Regions from separate parts of the Glutamicibacter sp. BS14 genome, predicted to be linked through region 3. Evidence: riboswitches for the same ligand, from Rfam matches in the RefSeq annotation. Region 3 holds a riboswitch; each other region holds the start of a gene.

Region 1 (4,966 bases), 450 kb from region 3:
ACTGCTGGTAGCCCACGGCTTCGGCCAGGCTCTGCCCGCGGTGCAGGTGATCGGCCACGATGACGGCCCCGCCGAGCACATCGGAGTGCCCGCCGATGTACTTGGTGGTGGAATGGACCACCGCGTGGGCGCCGAAATCCAGCGGGCGCTGCAGATATGGGGTAGCGAAGGTATTGTCCACCACCAGCAGGGCGCCGTGTTCGCGGGCGATGGCAGCCCAGCCGGCCAGGTCGGCGATGCCCAGCAGCGGGTTGGACGGGGTTTCCACCCAGAGCAGCGCGGTGTTCGGGCGCATCGCGGCGCGCACCGAGTCCAGGTTGGTGATGTCTACCGCTGAAGAGGTGATCCCCCATTTGCCGTGCAGCTTCGAGATCAGCCGGTTGGTGCCGCCGTAGCCGTCGGCGCCCAGCACGATGTGGTCGCCCGGCTGAAGCACTGCGCGCAGCAGCGCGTCTTCGGCCGCGATCCCCGAGGCGAAGGAGAAGCCGGCGGCGCCGCCTTCCAGCGCGGTGAGCTGGGATTCGAACCCGTTGCGGGTCGGGTTGGAGCCGCGCGAGTATTCGTGCCCGGCACGCAGCACGTTGATGCCGTCCTGGATGAAGGTGCTGGTCTGGTAGATCGGCGGGATCACCGCACCGGTGTGCGGGTCCTTGTGCTGGCCGGCGTGCACGGCGAGGGTGTTGAAGCCGCTCATGCGAAACTCACTTCCTTGGTGTCGGCGGTGGTCTGGGTTGCGGCCAGTGCGTGATCCAGCGATTGGGTGATATCTGCGAGCAGGTCGGCGGGGTCTTCCAATCCCACCGACAGGCGCAGGGTGGAGGTGTTCAGGCCCGCGGCGGCCAGCTGCTGCTCCGAGAGCCGGCAGTGCGTCATGGTGGCCGGGTGGGAGACCATGGTGCGGGTGTCCCCCACATTCGCGGCCAGGGAAATCAGCTTGAGCCCGTCGATTACCGGGGAAACCAGCGATGGGTGGGCCAGCTCGATGGCCAGCACGCAGCCGGTGCCCTTGGGCGTGAGCGTCCGGGCCAGCTCGTGGCTGGGGTGGCCGGGCAGGGACGGGTGGTGGATGGCCGCAATGCCCGGGTGGGAAGCCAGAGTGCCGATCAGCGTGGTGACGCTGCGCTGCACGTGGGCGGCACGCACCGGCAGGGTCTCGATGCCGGCCAGGATTCCCTGGGCGCTGGCCGGGGCGAGGGTCGGGCCCAGGTCGTGCAGGAACTTGGAGCGCACCAGCATCGCGTAGGCGGCCGGTCCGTGGCGTTCAAGCAGCGAGGTGTTGTTCAGCCGCACCCGCGGGGCGGCGATCTGTGGCCAGCGGGCGGCATCGGAGAAGTCGAATTTCCCCGAGTCCACCACGACGCCACCGAGCACCGAGCCGTGCCCGGCCAGCCCCTTGGTGGCCGAGTGCACCACGATGTCCGCACCGAGTTCCAGCGGCCGAATATTCAGCGGGGTGGCCAGGGTGTTATCGACCACCACCGGGATGTTGTGCTCGTGGGCGATCGCCGCAATGGCGGGCAGATCGGCCACGGTGCACAGCGGGTTGGAGACGGACTCCAGGAAGAACGCCCGGGTGTCCGACTCAATGGCAGCGGCCCAGGCGGACGGATCGGCCTGGTCGACAAAGCTGATGCGGATGCCGAAGTCCGCGAAGGTGTCGGTGAACAGGTCCACGGTGCCGCCGTAGAGCGAGGAGGAGGCCACGATGTGCTTGGGTCCCTGGGTCAGAGCCAGCAGGGACAGGGCCACGGCGGCCTGCCCGGTGGCGGTGGCCACCGCGTGGGCCCCGCCTTCCAAGGCAGCCACGCGCTGTTCGAGAATCGCAACGGTGGGGTTGCCGGTGCGCGAGTAGGTGAAGCCGGCCTGGCGCAGCGCGAACTTCTCGACCGCTTCTGCATGCGATGCGAATTGGTACGCTGCGGAATTGTGCAGCGGCGGCAGCATCGGGCGGAAGTCTCCGCTCGGGCGGTACCCTGCGTGCACCGCGTCGGTTTCCTGGCTCATGGCTCCTCCTCTATTCTCTGCGAGGGAGTGCACCGATTGGCATCGTGCGGCGGCACGATGCTACGCAATAACGCGTTCGGAACTGCTCCATCGTTCCTGGCGGTAGCACCTTTCGGTTTCCCGATGGTTGCTGCGGCGTCTCCGAGCCAGATCTCTCAGCCGCTCTTGATGGGTTGTTCTTCCATGGTTGGCTATCCGCCGCAAACGGTGCAAGCGGTATCCGGCGCCCGGCTTCATACAAGGCCGCCACGCTTCATATGTCGTCGCCTTGTCATGATGACGCGGGGGCCCGAACCCTTTTATGACGCGCAGAATTGAGAAAAACCGCATGGTTTAGCGGTTTCTCCTGAATTTTGTGACGATGTGCCGGTGCTCGATGACCAGGCGTTACGCTGCTGGCGGCTCAGCCGAGCACTTCTACCCCGAAGCTGGCGACCACGGTGCGGACTTCTTGCAGGTACCGCTGGGCCTGGTCGGTGAGCGGGATGGCGGCGTGGTCAATCCAGCCGATCTCGATGCGTTCCTCGATGGCCAGCGGGATGGCGACGATGGAGGGATCCAGCTCGTCACTGATGATGCCGGTGGAGATCGTGTAACCGCCCAAGCCGATCATCAGGTTGAAGATCGTAGCGCGGTCCGAGACCTGGATTTCGCGTTGGCTGGAGCGCGTGGAGAGCACCTCCTCGGCGAAGTAGAACGAGTTGTTCGCGCCCTGGTCGAAGGTCAGCCGAGGCAGGTCTTCGAGGTCTTCGAGCGTGACCTGGGTTCGGGTGGCCAGCGAGTTGCTGCGCGAGATGAAAATGTGCGGTTCGGCCAGGAACAGCGGGTGGAAGACCAGCCGGGATTCGCGCAGCAGCTTGTCGATGACCTTCCGGTTGAAGTCGTTGCGGTACAGGATCCCGATGTCACTGCGCAGGGTGCGCACGTCCTCGATGATCTCTTCGGTGCGCGTCTCGCGGAGCGAAAACTGGTATTCCTCGGCTCCACTGGCCTGCACCATCCGGACAAACGCATCCACCGCAAAGGAGTAGTGCTGGGTGGAAACGCCCAGCAGCCGCCGCGCGGCGGGGCGGCCGAGGTAGCGGTGCTCAAGAAGCTCCACCTGCTCGAGCACCTGCCGGGCGTAGCCCAGGAATTCTGCGCCTTCGGCGGTGAGCGTCACTCCCCTGGCTGAGCGCATCAGCAAGGTGCGTCCCACCCGGGATTCGAGTTCCTTCATCGCTGCCGACATGCTGGGCTGCGCGACGTAAATCAGGTCGGCGGCAGCGGAGATTGAGCCCTCGGAGGCCACCGCCACAAAATAGCGAAGCTGCTGCAATGTCAGACCATTCGTTCCCTGAACCATAGCCAGAGTCTATATGAATCCATAGTTATATCGAGTTACCCGATATCAAGAATCACCCTGCATGATTGACGCATCGACTCCCCCGCGGCCTGTCCAGGCCTCCCAAATACAGATTGGCCGTCATGGCAGACGCATTAAATTTCAGTATTAGCACCACCAGATTCGACGAGAATTACTCCCCTTCGGAAAATTCTCGCACCACGACAAACTTCGCCAATTTGGCACGCGGAGAGCGCCGAGAAGAGAACCTGCGCAATGCCCTGACGATGATCAACCGACACTTCAATTCCCTGGCTCACTGGGACAATCCCCAGGGCGACCGCTATTCTTTGGAATTGGAAATCATTTCAGCAAATGTGCATTTTTCTGCCGATAATACGGACCAGAAATTTCCTCTTTTAGAAGTGCTTGAAACCACGATCGTGGATAAACTCACCGGCACTCGGTCCCAGGGCATGGTCGGCAATAATTTTTCTTCTTATGTCCGAGATTACGACTTCAGCGTGGTGCTTCCAGCTTCGTGTAGTGACAGCGGAGCTCCGGTGCTTCCAGAAGATTTCGGTGATCTCCACGGACAGCTCTTCCAGCATTTTTTGAACTCACAGGCCTACCGTGAGCGTTTTGCCCAGCTACCGGTGGTCTGCATCAGCGTCTCGACTTCCAAGACCTATTTCCGCACCGGCAACAGCCATCCAGTGCTCGGTTTGGAATACCAGCAGGACGAAAATTCATTGACCGATGCGTACTTCGGGAAAATGGGCTTGAGCGTCCGCTACTTCATGCCGCCAGGTGCTGTAGCGCCACTGGCTTTCTACTTCCGCGGCGACCTACTCAACGATTACACCAACCTGCAGCTGATCAGCCTCATCAGCACCATGGAAACATTCCAGAAGATCTACCGCCCGGAAATCTACAACGCCAATTCGGCTGCTCCTTCCGTATATCACCCGAGTTTGGGCGCCGAGGACTTCTCCCCCACCCGCGTTTTTTATGACCGCGAAGAACGAACTCAGTTGGGCAAGATCCAAGGCAAGTTCACCGAAGAGCATTTCATCATCCCGAATCGCCAACTGCTCAATCAGTGGTCTTCTTCCTATCCGACTCCTGTCGCCTAAGAATCCGAAAGATAACTTATGACTTCTCCGCTTATCCCCACGTCAATTGTCGGTAGCCTGCCCAAGCCTTCTTGGCTTGCCGAACCTGAAAAGCTTTGGTCCCCTTGGAAGCTTGAAGACGAGCAATTGCACGAAGGCCAGCAGGACGCCATGCGCGCTGCGGTCCTCGAGCAGGACCAGCGCGGCATCGACATCATTTCCGATGGCGAGCAGTCCCGCCAGCACTTTGTCACCACGTTCATTGAGCACCTGAGCGGCGTCGACTTCGAGAAGCGCGAGACCGTGCGCATTCGCAACCGCTATGACGCCAGTGTTCCCACCGTCGTCGGTGCAGTAGAGCGCGAAAAGCCGGTATTCGTTGAGGACGCGAAGTTCCTGCGCACGCTGACCGACCGCCAGATCAAGTGGACCCTTCCTGGTCCCATGACCATGGTCGACACCTTGTACGATGCGCACTACCGCAGCCGCGAGAAACTGGCCTGGGAATTCGCGACCATCCTGA
Region 2 (4,966 bases), 470 kb from region 3:
GGGATTCCCGCCGGCACAGGCTTCCACCCCAACCACAACAACCATCCGGACATGGAGCCTTTTGAAATATACGCTGATCGGCATGCAAAAATTAGCGCTATCCTGGTCCAGCACCAACCTATCGCTCCGGCATTCGCATTCCGCTTTGATTCGAGATATGGATCGGTCGTGGTTTCCGGCGATACAGCGCCAAGCGCAAATCTTGCGCGCCTGTCCCAAGGCTGCGACTTGCTGTTCCATGAAGCTATTGATCTGGAGGCCATCGCTCGTAGCTACCCGCATGCTTCATCCTCCGAACTGGAAGCGAGCATGGGACATCATCGGCGCGCGCACACCACCGCAGAAGACGCAGGTCGAATCGCCCAGCGGGCTGGAGCACGGAACTTGGCGCTGCATCATTTGGTTCCCGCTGGATCTGGAATGGAAATTTGGCAGCGGGCTTCGAAACAGTTCTCTGGCGGCCTCTTCGTACCCCGCGACTTGGATATCTTCCATATCGCAAGTGGCACGGTTACCCAGGTGCGCTAGGGCCAAGGCCGGCAGCTATCCGTCAGGCGACTGGAACGATGGTCGATCAATTGCCCCGGGCCGACGACCACGAGCCCAGCACCGGCAAAGGATGCTGGGCTCGCAAGACCATGGAATCTACTTTGATGCACCAATCGCCCACACGCGCGGAAGCTCGGTGCCATTGACCGCCAGGTCGCCAATCAACCGCGCCTTGAACACCCAGGGGTTGTGGTTGCCGGCGGTACGGGCATTGCGCCAGTGCCGGTCCAGGTTCTTGGTAACGCTCGTGGCGCTGGCGGCCAGCGCATCAAAAGCGTGGGTGATCGCGTTGAGGACCAATGGCGTGAGCACCACCTGCGCCTGGGCGCTGGCCAACTCTGCCGCATCGTTGGCTGCTTCGTCCTCTTCCCCGGTCACCTCGCCGGTGTGCAGCGCCTGCGCAGTTTCATAGGCTCCCTGCAATGCCGTCGACACTCGTTCCACCGTTGCCGCGGCAGCGAAGGCCGCCGCGGAGACCTCGCCGATCACCTGCAGCAGCTGCGGGTCTTCGGCCGCCAGATTGGCCGCGGCATGGCTGAAGGTCCGCTTGCGCGCCTTCAGCTCGGCGGCGAAGTCGCGCTCGGCTGCTTTGGCGGAGCCGGCCAGAACAGCGAGCAGCACCTGCTGGTAGAAAGCTGTCTGGTACTTGAAACGCGTATCGAAGTCGATGAGGTCTTCTTCGGCGACAATCGCATCGGTGAAGGTGGAGGTGCCGGTACCCGTGGTGCGCTGGCCGAAGCCATCCCAGTCATCGGCCAGCTCGACGCCGGGCTGGTGTCGGTTGACTGCGGCGATCACGCGCTTTCCGGTGTCGGTGCGCTCTGCGTAGGTATCGAGCCAGTCGGCGAAGATCGAGCCGGTGGAGTAGTACTTGGTGCCGTTGATCTTGAATCCGCCCTCGCCGTCCGGGGTGACCTTGGTGATCACGTCCCCGACCTTGACGGTGCCGACCTCGGTCCAGGAGTTGCCCACCAGTTCTCCCGCCACGAAGCGGGCCAGCCACTTGTCGCGCCCCGGGCCGGGGGCCGCAACCAGACGGTCCTCGACGAAGGCGAAGTGCGCGCGCAGCGCTTGGGCAATATTGGAATCCGCGGCCGCGAGATCCACGAAGAGCTCGAAGAGTTCGGGCAGCGTAGCACCGGCACCTCCGTGCGATTCCGGGATCCGAACCGCACCAAAGCCGGCAGCAGCCAGGTCCGCGACCTGCTGGTAGGGCAATTCGCCGGTGCGGTCGCGTTCGGCTGCGCCCTGCGCAATGCGCGAGAAGAGCGGTGCGAAGCGGTTTTTGAGTCCTGCGAGTCGATTGCCAGTTGCAAGTACAGTCATCGTTCAGTCCAATCCGGGAGAAGTTTTCTTAGGTGTACAGCGAGAGCGGCTGGGACTCTCCGCGCAGGAAGTAGGCGCCGACCTCGATCTTCTTGTAGTCCACTGGGTCGTGCAGCGAATGGGTGCGCACATTGCGCCAGTACAGGTCCAGACCCACCGAGTTCGCAGTCGAAGATGAACCGGTCACCTCGAAGATCCGGTTCGCCACATCCACTCCCACCTCAGTGGAGACCACCTTGGCTTCAGCAATTTCCACGGCCAACGCCGCTCGTTCGGGCTGGGTGACTTCCCCGGCCTTCGAGAGCAGGGCATCGAATTTCCGGCCCAGCTTCTCGGTCAGCGCCGCCACTGCTGCAGTGCGGGCTTTGAGCTCTCCGACGGTGCGCTGGAAGATCGCGTCCTGCGAGTAGGTCTCTGCCTGCGAGAACAACCAGGCGTTCTTGCGGCCCAGCAAGATCTGCTTGCCGCGCTCCAGTGCTCCTTGGGCGATGCCCAGGTAGAAGTTGGCGAAGGCCAACTGGATACCGGGGGTAAGCAGGGTGGAGACCGGTTCATCGGTGACGAATCCCAGCAAGTCCCCTGCTTCGAGCCGCACGTTGTGGAACTTCAAGGAATTCGACGCGCTCAGCCGCTGTCCCAGGTAGTCCCAGTCGTCAACGATTTCCAAGCCATCGATATCGCGTGGCAGAACCAACGCGAGAATCTGCCCGTCGTATTCGCCGCCCTGGACCAGCGCGTTGATGACGATGACCTCGCCAACACCGGAACCCGTGGAGAATCGCTTGGCTCCATTCAGTCGGTAGCCGTCCCCTTCGGCGCTCAGCGTCAAATCCGGATCAACTGGATTCACCGAATCGCCCCAGAGCCAGCCACCTTCCACGGTGCGCTGCCACCATGCCCCTTGGGCTTCTGCCGGGGCGTAGAACGCAATGCCGGACTGGTTGATGTAGTGGTAAGCCAGCAACTGCGAGATGGAGCCATCAGCTGCGGCCAGTATGCGGACCGCTTCGAAGGCCGTTTCCCAATGGGCTCCGGCTCCGCCGAATTCTGCAGGCACCAAGAGATTGAGCAACCCGGCTTCGCGCAGCAGCTGCACTTCGGCGAAAGGCTGGGCGTTCTTTCGGTCGCGTTCGAGCGCGTCAGCCGCCAGCTTGTCAGCTACTTGCTGGGCGACGTCGCGCCAATGAGCGAGTTCAGCTTCATCAGCAGTGCCGGTGTAGGGCACGCGCGGCAATTGGGTATCCAGTATAGTCATCTTCGTTCTCCTCTTGGGCTATGGATTCCGAAGGATGCAGAAAATCTGCGGATCCATCGAACCTGGCGTTAGCACTACCTGCGGAGTGCAGGCTTGCTGCGGCGTCTCGGAGCCAGGTCTCTTAGCCGCTCTGGATGGGTTGTTCTCCATCAGTGAAGCACCGACGGCCTCCGCTTGGCAGGGAAGATGTCATAGGACGGAACATCGTCATGAATCGACATTTTCGAGGCCTTCACAGGGGCCTCAGTGGCCGTCATATTTCCTCATGTGTCACCGGGCGCCTAGTACAGCTTCAGGTGTTTGGCTCGCTTCGGATTCCGCTGCCGAGGCCTTTCCCGCATAAGCCCCGCGATAGGCGGCTGCCGGGTGATCGTCAGCCACTCGCGTCGTGCCGGGACCCGCCAGGTATTCGCGCAGGGTGTTGCCTTCGTATCCTGCCCAAGTTCTTCCGCGCTTCCGCAACTCGGGAACCACCAGATCGGTGAACTGCTCGAAGGAACCTGGGGTGATGGCATAGGCCAAGTTGATCCCGTCCAATCCTGATTCATCCACCCAACGCTCGATTTCGTCCGCCACGGTTTCCGGCGAACCGACGAGCACCGGTCCGATGCCGCCAACTCCGAGGTAGTCGGCGATGGCATTCGGGGTCCACTTCTGCTGCGGATTCGCTGTAGTGAAAATCGATACCGCCGATCGCGCCGCGTTGGTTTCCAGATATTGCAGCTCCTCATCCGGCGCGTACTGGCTCAGGTCCAAGCCCGACCACCCGCCATAGAATGCCATGGCACCTTCGCGCGAGGCATAGGACTGGTATTCGCGGTAGAGCTTCTGCGCCTGCGCGTCTGAATCAGCCACCACAGTGGTCATCAGCGCATAGATTTTGGCGGCGTCCCGGGGCCGACCCACCAGTTCGAACTCATCGCGGATCGCATCGGTCTGGCGGCGGGTGACCGCGGTATTGATCGAATTCAGGAAGATGCCCTCGGCATGCTGCGCGCCAAAGCGCCGGCCGCGCGAAGAAGCGCCCGCTTGGAAGATCGCCGGGGTGCGCTGGATGGAAGGCTCGGAAAGATGGATGCCCGGCACGTTGAAGTACTGGCCGTGATGGTTAATCGGATGCACCTTGGAAGGGTCGGTGTAGACGCCACGTTCGCGGTCCTTGAGAACCGCGTCTTCCTCCCATGATCCCTCCCAGAGCTTGTAGACCACGTCCATGAATTCATCGGCAATGTCGTAGCGGGCGTCGTGATCCAGCTGCCTGGCCATGCCCAGATTGCGGGCCGCCGACTCCAAGTAGCTAGTCACCACGTTCCAACCGATGCGCCCGCGGGTGAGGTGGTCCAGCGAGGAGAACTTCCGGGCCAGCGCGTAGGGTTGCTCATAGGTCAGCGCGCTGGTCACCGCGAAACCGAGATTCTTCGTGGCCGCGGCCATGGCGGAAACCTGCATGAAGGGATCGTTCAGTGGCACCTGGTCGGCATCGAGCAAGGCTGGACCGCTGGAATTCTGGTACACGTCATAGATGCCAAGTACATCGGCGAGGAACAGGGCATCAAAGCCACCGCGCTCCAGGGTCTTGGCCAGATCCACCCAGTATTCAAGGGTGTTGTATTCGTCGGCTCGATTCTGCGGGTGCCGCCACAGCCCAGGGCTCTGGTGGCTGACGCAGGTCATGTCAAAGGCGTTAAGGTGGATGCGCTTGCCCATTATTTTCTGTTTCCCTTCGCGGTGTTCGTCAGTGCCTGATGCTTGGTCGTGCGCAATAGCGCGAAGATGCCGGTGGCCGGCCGACTCTTGGCCCTCCCGAGCACCACGGCGGCGAGCAGGATGGACAGG
Region 3 (4,966 bases):
CCAGCTGGGCGTAGCTCAGGGTACGCCCGTAATCGATATGACCCAGCTCCAGCTGCACCTGGCGGCGGAACTCGGTGGAGAGCTGCAAGTCCACCGGAAGATCGAAGCCATGCCGCTGGCCCGCGAAATACTCATCCAGTTGCCGGACGGCACCATCCAAGCTCGACTTGTCGCGCAGGATCCGCGGGCTGAGCCTTTCCGAGAGCACCTCCAGAATCCGGTCATGGCCTTCGGATTCAAAAGCGACCCGGACCAGCCCGGCATCGGTACTGGCCAGCAGCAAGGCCCCCACGGGGCTATCGACCACGCGATAGGCAACATCAACAAGTTCCCGTGCACGGGCCCGTTCAACGAGCCGGTCCTGCAGCGAGTCGAGGACTTGCGCTTCAGCGGCCGTAGCCTGCTGCCGATAATTTTTTCCGTTCATGGCTGCTCCCGCCATAGTTCTTGGTCATCCATCCGGGCCCGCAGATTCTTGATCCCATCGGCGCCCGAACGCCGGGCGGCAGCTTCGGTGCCGGAAAGGATTCCGGCAATTTGCGCGTAGCTCATTCCGCCCAGGTAGCGGTAGGCCACCACCTGCCGCTGCTTGCCAGGAAGCTGGTTCACCTCATGCCACAGCTGCAGGTTTTCCAACTGCAGATCCGGCCGTTGGGCCGATGGGGCCAGGCTGTCCACGTCTTGGCCGATGAGGATTTCCGGCTTGTTCCTGCGCAACTCGTCAATGGCTTTGTTCCGGGCAATACGCACTAGCCATGCCAGGACATTGGCGTCCTCCGGCAGTTGCGGGTACGCCTTGAGCGCGGCAAGGAACGTTTCGGACCAGGCGTCTTGCGCGCGATGCTCATCAAGCAGGGCACGGCAAACGCGCAGGACGTTCAGTCCATAGTCCTGGACTATCCGCTCGAACGGTGCTTGCATGGCTCTCCTGGAATTTTGCGCCTTCATGGCTTCTCACCATGTAAACGTACGAGGAGACCATTTTGTGAGGCGTGAACGAAAAAAATTCCTTCACGCAGATACCCATGGATTCCTAGAATGCCACCAGATCCAATTCGCTGGCGATCTGCTCAAGGCGGATCAATTCCAGGTGGAGCATTTCGCCATTTTCCACGCCTTGGGGATCCGTGGTTCCGGCCAATGCGTCGCGGATGGTGCGCATGGTGGCCCCATGGCTGACAATCATGACCTTGCGCCCGGCATGCCTGCTGGCCAAGTCCAGCAGCGCTGGCACCGTACGGCTCAAGATCTGGGCACGCGGCTCACGCAGGTCCTTGGCAGCAGCCGATTCCGCTTCGCTGACCTCGGCCATGATCCGGCCTTCCAGCGGGCCGAAGCCGCGTTCAATGAGTTCCGGAACGGCGTTCCCCGTCTCGGCCCCGATCTGCTGGGCAATCAGCGAGGCAGTTTCCCGGGCACGTTCCAAGGGCGAAGCAAGTACCAGCGACCAGTTCTGGCCGATCAGCTGGCGCCCGACCTCGCGAGCTTGTTCGCGCCCGGTATCGTTCAACGGGATATCGGTACGCCCCTGCAGGCGCCCTGCAAGGTTCCAATCGGTCTGCCCATGTCGCACCAGTGCCAGCGAAGTATCCATGACTCCAGCCTAACCGGGGTAATAGTTATCGAAGAATCTCCGATAACAGCTCCAATACGCAACGTTACGACTCATAGTTGGGTCACGAACGGTCATGTTGCGAAGATTATTACACCATCCCGAGCGGCTGAGAGATCTGGTTCGATGACGCCGCAGCAACCTGCCACATCCGGTGGTTACGGTGCTACCGCCAGAAACGATGCAGCCGCCTACCCGTTGGACCACAGCAGGAAGCGACATTGATTCCGGGATTCCTGCCTCGATCGCGGCCCGCCCTGCGGTGCCCGCGAAACCCCAATCGACAAGGAGTCGTAAGCCACCATGGCAGATCACAAGTTTGGATTCCGCACCCGCGCATTGCATGCCGGAGGCACCCCCGATGCCGAGCATGGCTCACGCGCAGTGCCGATCTACCAGACCACTTCGTTCGTCTTCAAGGACGCTGACGATGCGGCCAACCTCTTTGCCCTGCAGAAGTACGGCAACATCTACTCGCGTATCGGCAACCCGACCGTAGCGGCTTTCGAAGAGCGCATGGCTTCGCTGGAAGGCGGCATCGGAGCGGTAGCCACCGGCTCGGGCATGGCCGCGGAATTCGTCACCTTCGCGGCCTTGGCCCAGGCAGGCGACCACATTGTGGCTTCATCGAAGCTCTATGGCGGCACCATCACCCAGCTCGATGTCTCGCTGCGCCGCTTCGGCATCAACACCACTTTCATCGACTCCAATGATCCCGCCGACTTCGAAGCGGCGATCCAGGAAAACACCAAGGCCGTCTACACCGAGGTGGTGGCCAACCCGTCCGGCGACATCGCTGACCTGAAGGGCCTGGCCGAGGTGGCGCACCGCCACAATCTCCCGCTGGTAGTCGATTCGACGCTCACTCCCCCGTACATCCTGCGCCCTATCGAGCACGGCGCGGACATCGTGATCCACTCGGCCACCAAGTTCATCGGCGGGCACGGCACCACCCTGGGCGGCGTGGTCATCGAGTCGGGCAAGTTCAACTGGGGCAATGGCAAGTTCCCCGCCATGACCGAACCGGTTGCCAGCTACGGCAACGTCTCCTGGTGGGACAACTTCGGCGAGTACGGCTTCCTGACCAAGCTGCGCAGCGAACAGCTGCGCGACTTCGGACCGGCTCTGCCGGCCCAGTCCGCATTCCAGCTGTTGCAGGGCCTGGAGACCTTGCCGCAGCGCATGGACAACCACCTGTCCAACGCGAAGCAGGTCGCTGCCTGGTTGCAGGCCGATGAGCGCGTGACCTACGTGAACTATGCCGGCCTGGAATCCCACCCGCAGCACGCGCAGGCCAAGGAGCTGCTGCCCATGGGCGTCGGCTCGGTCTTCAGCTTCGGGGTGAAGGGCGGGCGCGAAGCCGGCTCGAAGTTCATCGAAGCCCTGCAGCTGGCCAGCCACCTGGCCAACATCGGCGATGCCCGCACCCTGGTGCTGCACCCGGCCTCCACCACCCACCAGCAGCTGAGCGCCGAGCAGCTGGTCTCCGCTGGCGTGCCAGAAGATCTGATCCGGCTGTCGGTAGGACTGGAAGATGTCGAGGACATCCTCTGGGATCTGGACCAGGCGCTGGCCGCTTCGCAGGAAGCGATTGCCGCTTCCGCCGCAGGGTTCGAGGCTCCGGCCTATGACGGTTCCGCCTGCGCATTGCCAACCGCTTCGAAGGGAGCAATCTAATGACTGCCGTTGGTACCGCTTGGGAAGGCCCTGGAGCCGCACAGCGCCTGGAGATCCTGCGCGACACCAAGTCCATCGCCATTGTCGGTGCCTCGAACAAGCCATCGCGCGCCAGCTATTTCGTGGCTACCTACCTGCTCTCCTCCTCCAAGTACAAGGTGTATTTCATCAACCCGGTACTCGATGAGATCCTGGGCCAGCCGGTGTACAAGTCGCTGGCCGATCTGCCGGAGACCCCGGATCTGGTCGAGGTTTTCCGCAAGCACGATGACCTGCCTACCGTGCTGGACGAGGCCCTGGCCGTAGGCGCGAAGACCCTGTGGCTGCAGCTGGGATCCTGGCATGAGGAAGTGGCCCGGCGCGCCGAGGCCGCGGGCATGAATGTGGTCATGGACCGCTGCGTGAAGATCGAGCACGCCCGCTTCCACGGCGGCCTGCGCCTGGCTGGATTCAATACCGGCGTCATTTCCTCCAAGCGCCAGGTACTTGCCTAGGGAGTCCAAGATTCCAGGAAATGGGTGCATGCAACATTGCGTTGCATGCACCCATTTTTGCCGTCGCTACCGGAGCTCTTCTTCGGGAGCTGTGCGTACTAGGCCACCTGCCCAGGGGCATTGCTGAGTTTTGCGGCTCGGCGGACTGCTCACGACAACGACCGGCCGGCTACGGCCAGTTATTAGAAACCATCTGGTGCCAGCTCTCCAGGTGTCCGGCACTCGGCCCGAGAACCGCAATCGCAAATAGCCCTTGAATTACTCGTTGGTATCCTCCCGCCGCCTTGCCTAGCAGCAACGGCTGCTTTGCAATGCATTTGCATGGGCTGGAGAAAATGGGACGCGGCAAGATCTTTTGGAGGCCGGAGGTACTGGCGACTGGCAATTGCCTAGCCAGATGAACTCGAAATTTCGGCGGACCCGTACGTTGCTTCCTATGCATGCCCTTCACGAAAACGCTATCGATCGCTCACCCGGATATGCCCCCTTGCCCGAATTAGGCGAATGCCTCTCCGTGGGAACCTGCGGTGCGACTGCCGTTTATTTCCCGTCAAACAAGCCGGGCGGAATCTTGGGCATTCGGTCCAGCATCCTTCGGGGCATGACCCCTGCGCGGCATTAGACTCAGCACATGGCAATTGGCAATAGCGGCACTGGGGCCCATCTACGCGAATATCTGAATGATGCCCGCGAAGCAATCTTGTGGAAATGCGAAGGCTTGAGCGACACCCAAGCGCGTACGCCCTTGGCACCCACAGGAACCCATGTCATGGGGTTGCTGCTTCACCTAGCCGTCACCGAATCAGAGTATCTCGTCGGATGCCTCGGACAGAAAATTGAGAATCCCATTATCCGAGACATTTCCGAAGACGAAGACGCCCAGGCCGACTTCCGCCCGCCACCGAACATGACCTTAGCTGATGCCATGAATATCTACCGCGAGGCAACCACCGCTGCCGACGTAGTTTTGGATTATTTGGATCTGGATTCCCCTGCCGTTGTTCCCTGGTGGGGAACGCATCGGCATACGACAGTGGAACGTCTCCTGATTCATATGATCGCCGAGTCTCATCGCCATGCAGGACACATGGATATCGTACGCGAGCAATTGGACGGTTTCGTCGGGTTACGCCCCTCAGCACCCAACATTCCAGATCTGACGCCCGCGCAGTGGGAAGAACAA

The links. A riboswitch is a leader RNA that binds a small molecule or an ion and turns the genes downstream of it on or off. The one in region 3 is predicted to bind S-adenosylmethionine.
Region 1: it holds a riboswitch for S-adenosylmethionine, as region 3 does, so the genes downstream of both, AC1Z36_RS17115 (O-acetylhomoserine aminocarboxypropyltransferase/cysteine synthase family protein) here and AC1Z36_RS01340 (O-acetylhomoserine aminocarboxypropyltransferase/cysteine synthase family protein) in region 3, are expected to answer to the same signal.
Region 2: it holds a riboswitch for S-adenosylmethionine, as region 3 does, so the genes downstream of both, AC1Z36_RS03605 (acyl-CoA dehydrogenase family protein) here and AC1Z36_RS01340 (O-acetylhomoserine aminocarboxypropyltransferase/cysteine synthase family protein) in region 3, are expected to answer to the same signal.

Annotation. Positions count from the first base shown of each region.
Region 1 is NZ_CM167801.1:3,637,637-3,642,602, forward strand. Features, by position in the region: gene AC1Z36_RS17110 (cystathionine gamma-synthase) at 1-694, opposite strand, end outside; gene AC1Z36_RS17115 (O-acetylhomoserine aminocarboxypropyltransferase/cysteine synthase family protein) at 691-2,004, opposite strand; SAM riboswitch class I at 2,089-2,179, opposite strand; gene AC1Z36_RS17120 (LysR family transcriptional regulator) at 2,408-3,349, opposite strand; gene AC1Z36_RS17125 (DUF1852 domain-containing protein) at 3,472-4,464, shown strand; gene AC1Z36_RS17130 (methionine synthase) at 4,483-4,966, shown strand, end outside.
Region 2 is NZ_CM167801.1:759,023-763,988, reverse strand. Features, by position in the region: gene AC1Z36_RS03615 (MBL fold metallo-hydrolase) at 1-528, shown strand, start outside; gene AC1Z36_RS03610 (acyl-CoA dehydrogenase family protein) at 646-1,875, opposite strand; gene AC1Z36_RS03605 (acyl-CoA dehydrogenase family protein) at 1,904-3,130, opposite strand; SAM riboswitch class I at 3,181-3,271, opposite strand; gene AC1Z36_RS03600 (LLM class flavin-dependent oxidoreductase) at 3,401-4,837, opposite strand; gene AC1Z36_RS03595 (ABC transporter permease) at 4,837-4,966, opposite strand, start outside.
Region 3 is NZ_CM167801.1:284,318-289,283, forward strand. Features, by position in the region: gene AC1Z36_RS01325 (methylated-DNA--[protein]-cysteine S-methyltransferase) at 1-427, opposite strand, end outside; gene AC1Z36_RS01330 (RNA polymerase sigma factor) at 424-921, opposite strand; gene AC1Z36_RS01335 (histidine phosphatase family protein) at 1,034-1,594, opposite strand; SAM riboswitch class I at 1,706-1,800, shown strand; gene AC1Z36_RS01340 (O-acetylhomoserine aminocarboxypropyltransferase/cysteine synthase family protein) at 1,916-3,289, shown strand; gene AC1Z36_RS01345 (CoA-binding protein) at 3,289-3,783, shown strand; gene AC1Z36_RS01350 (DinB family protein) at 4,415-4,966, shown strand, end outside.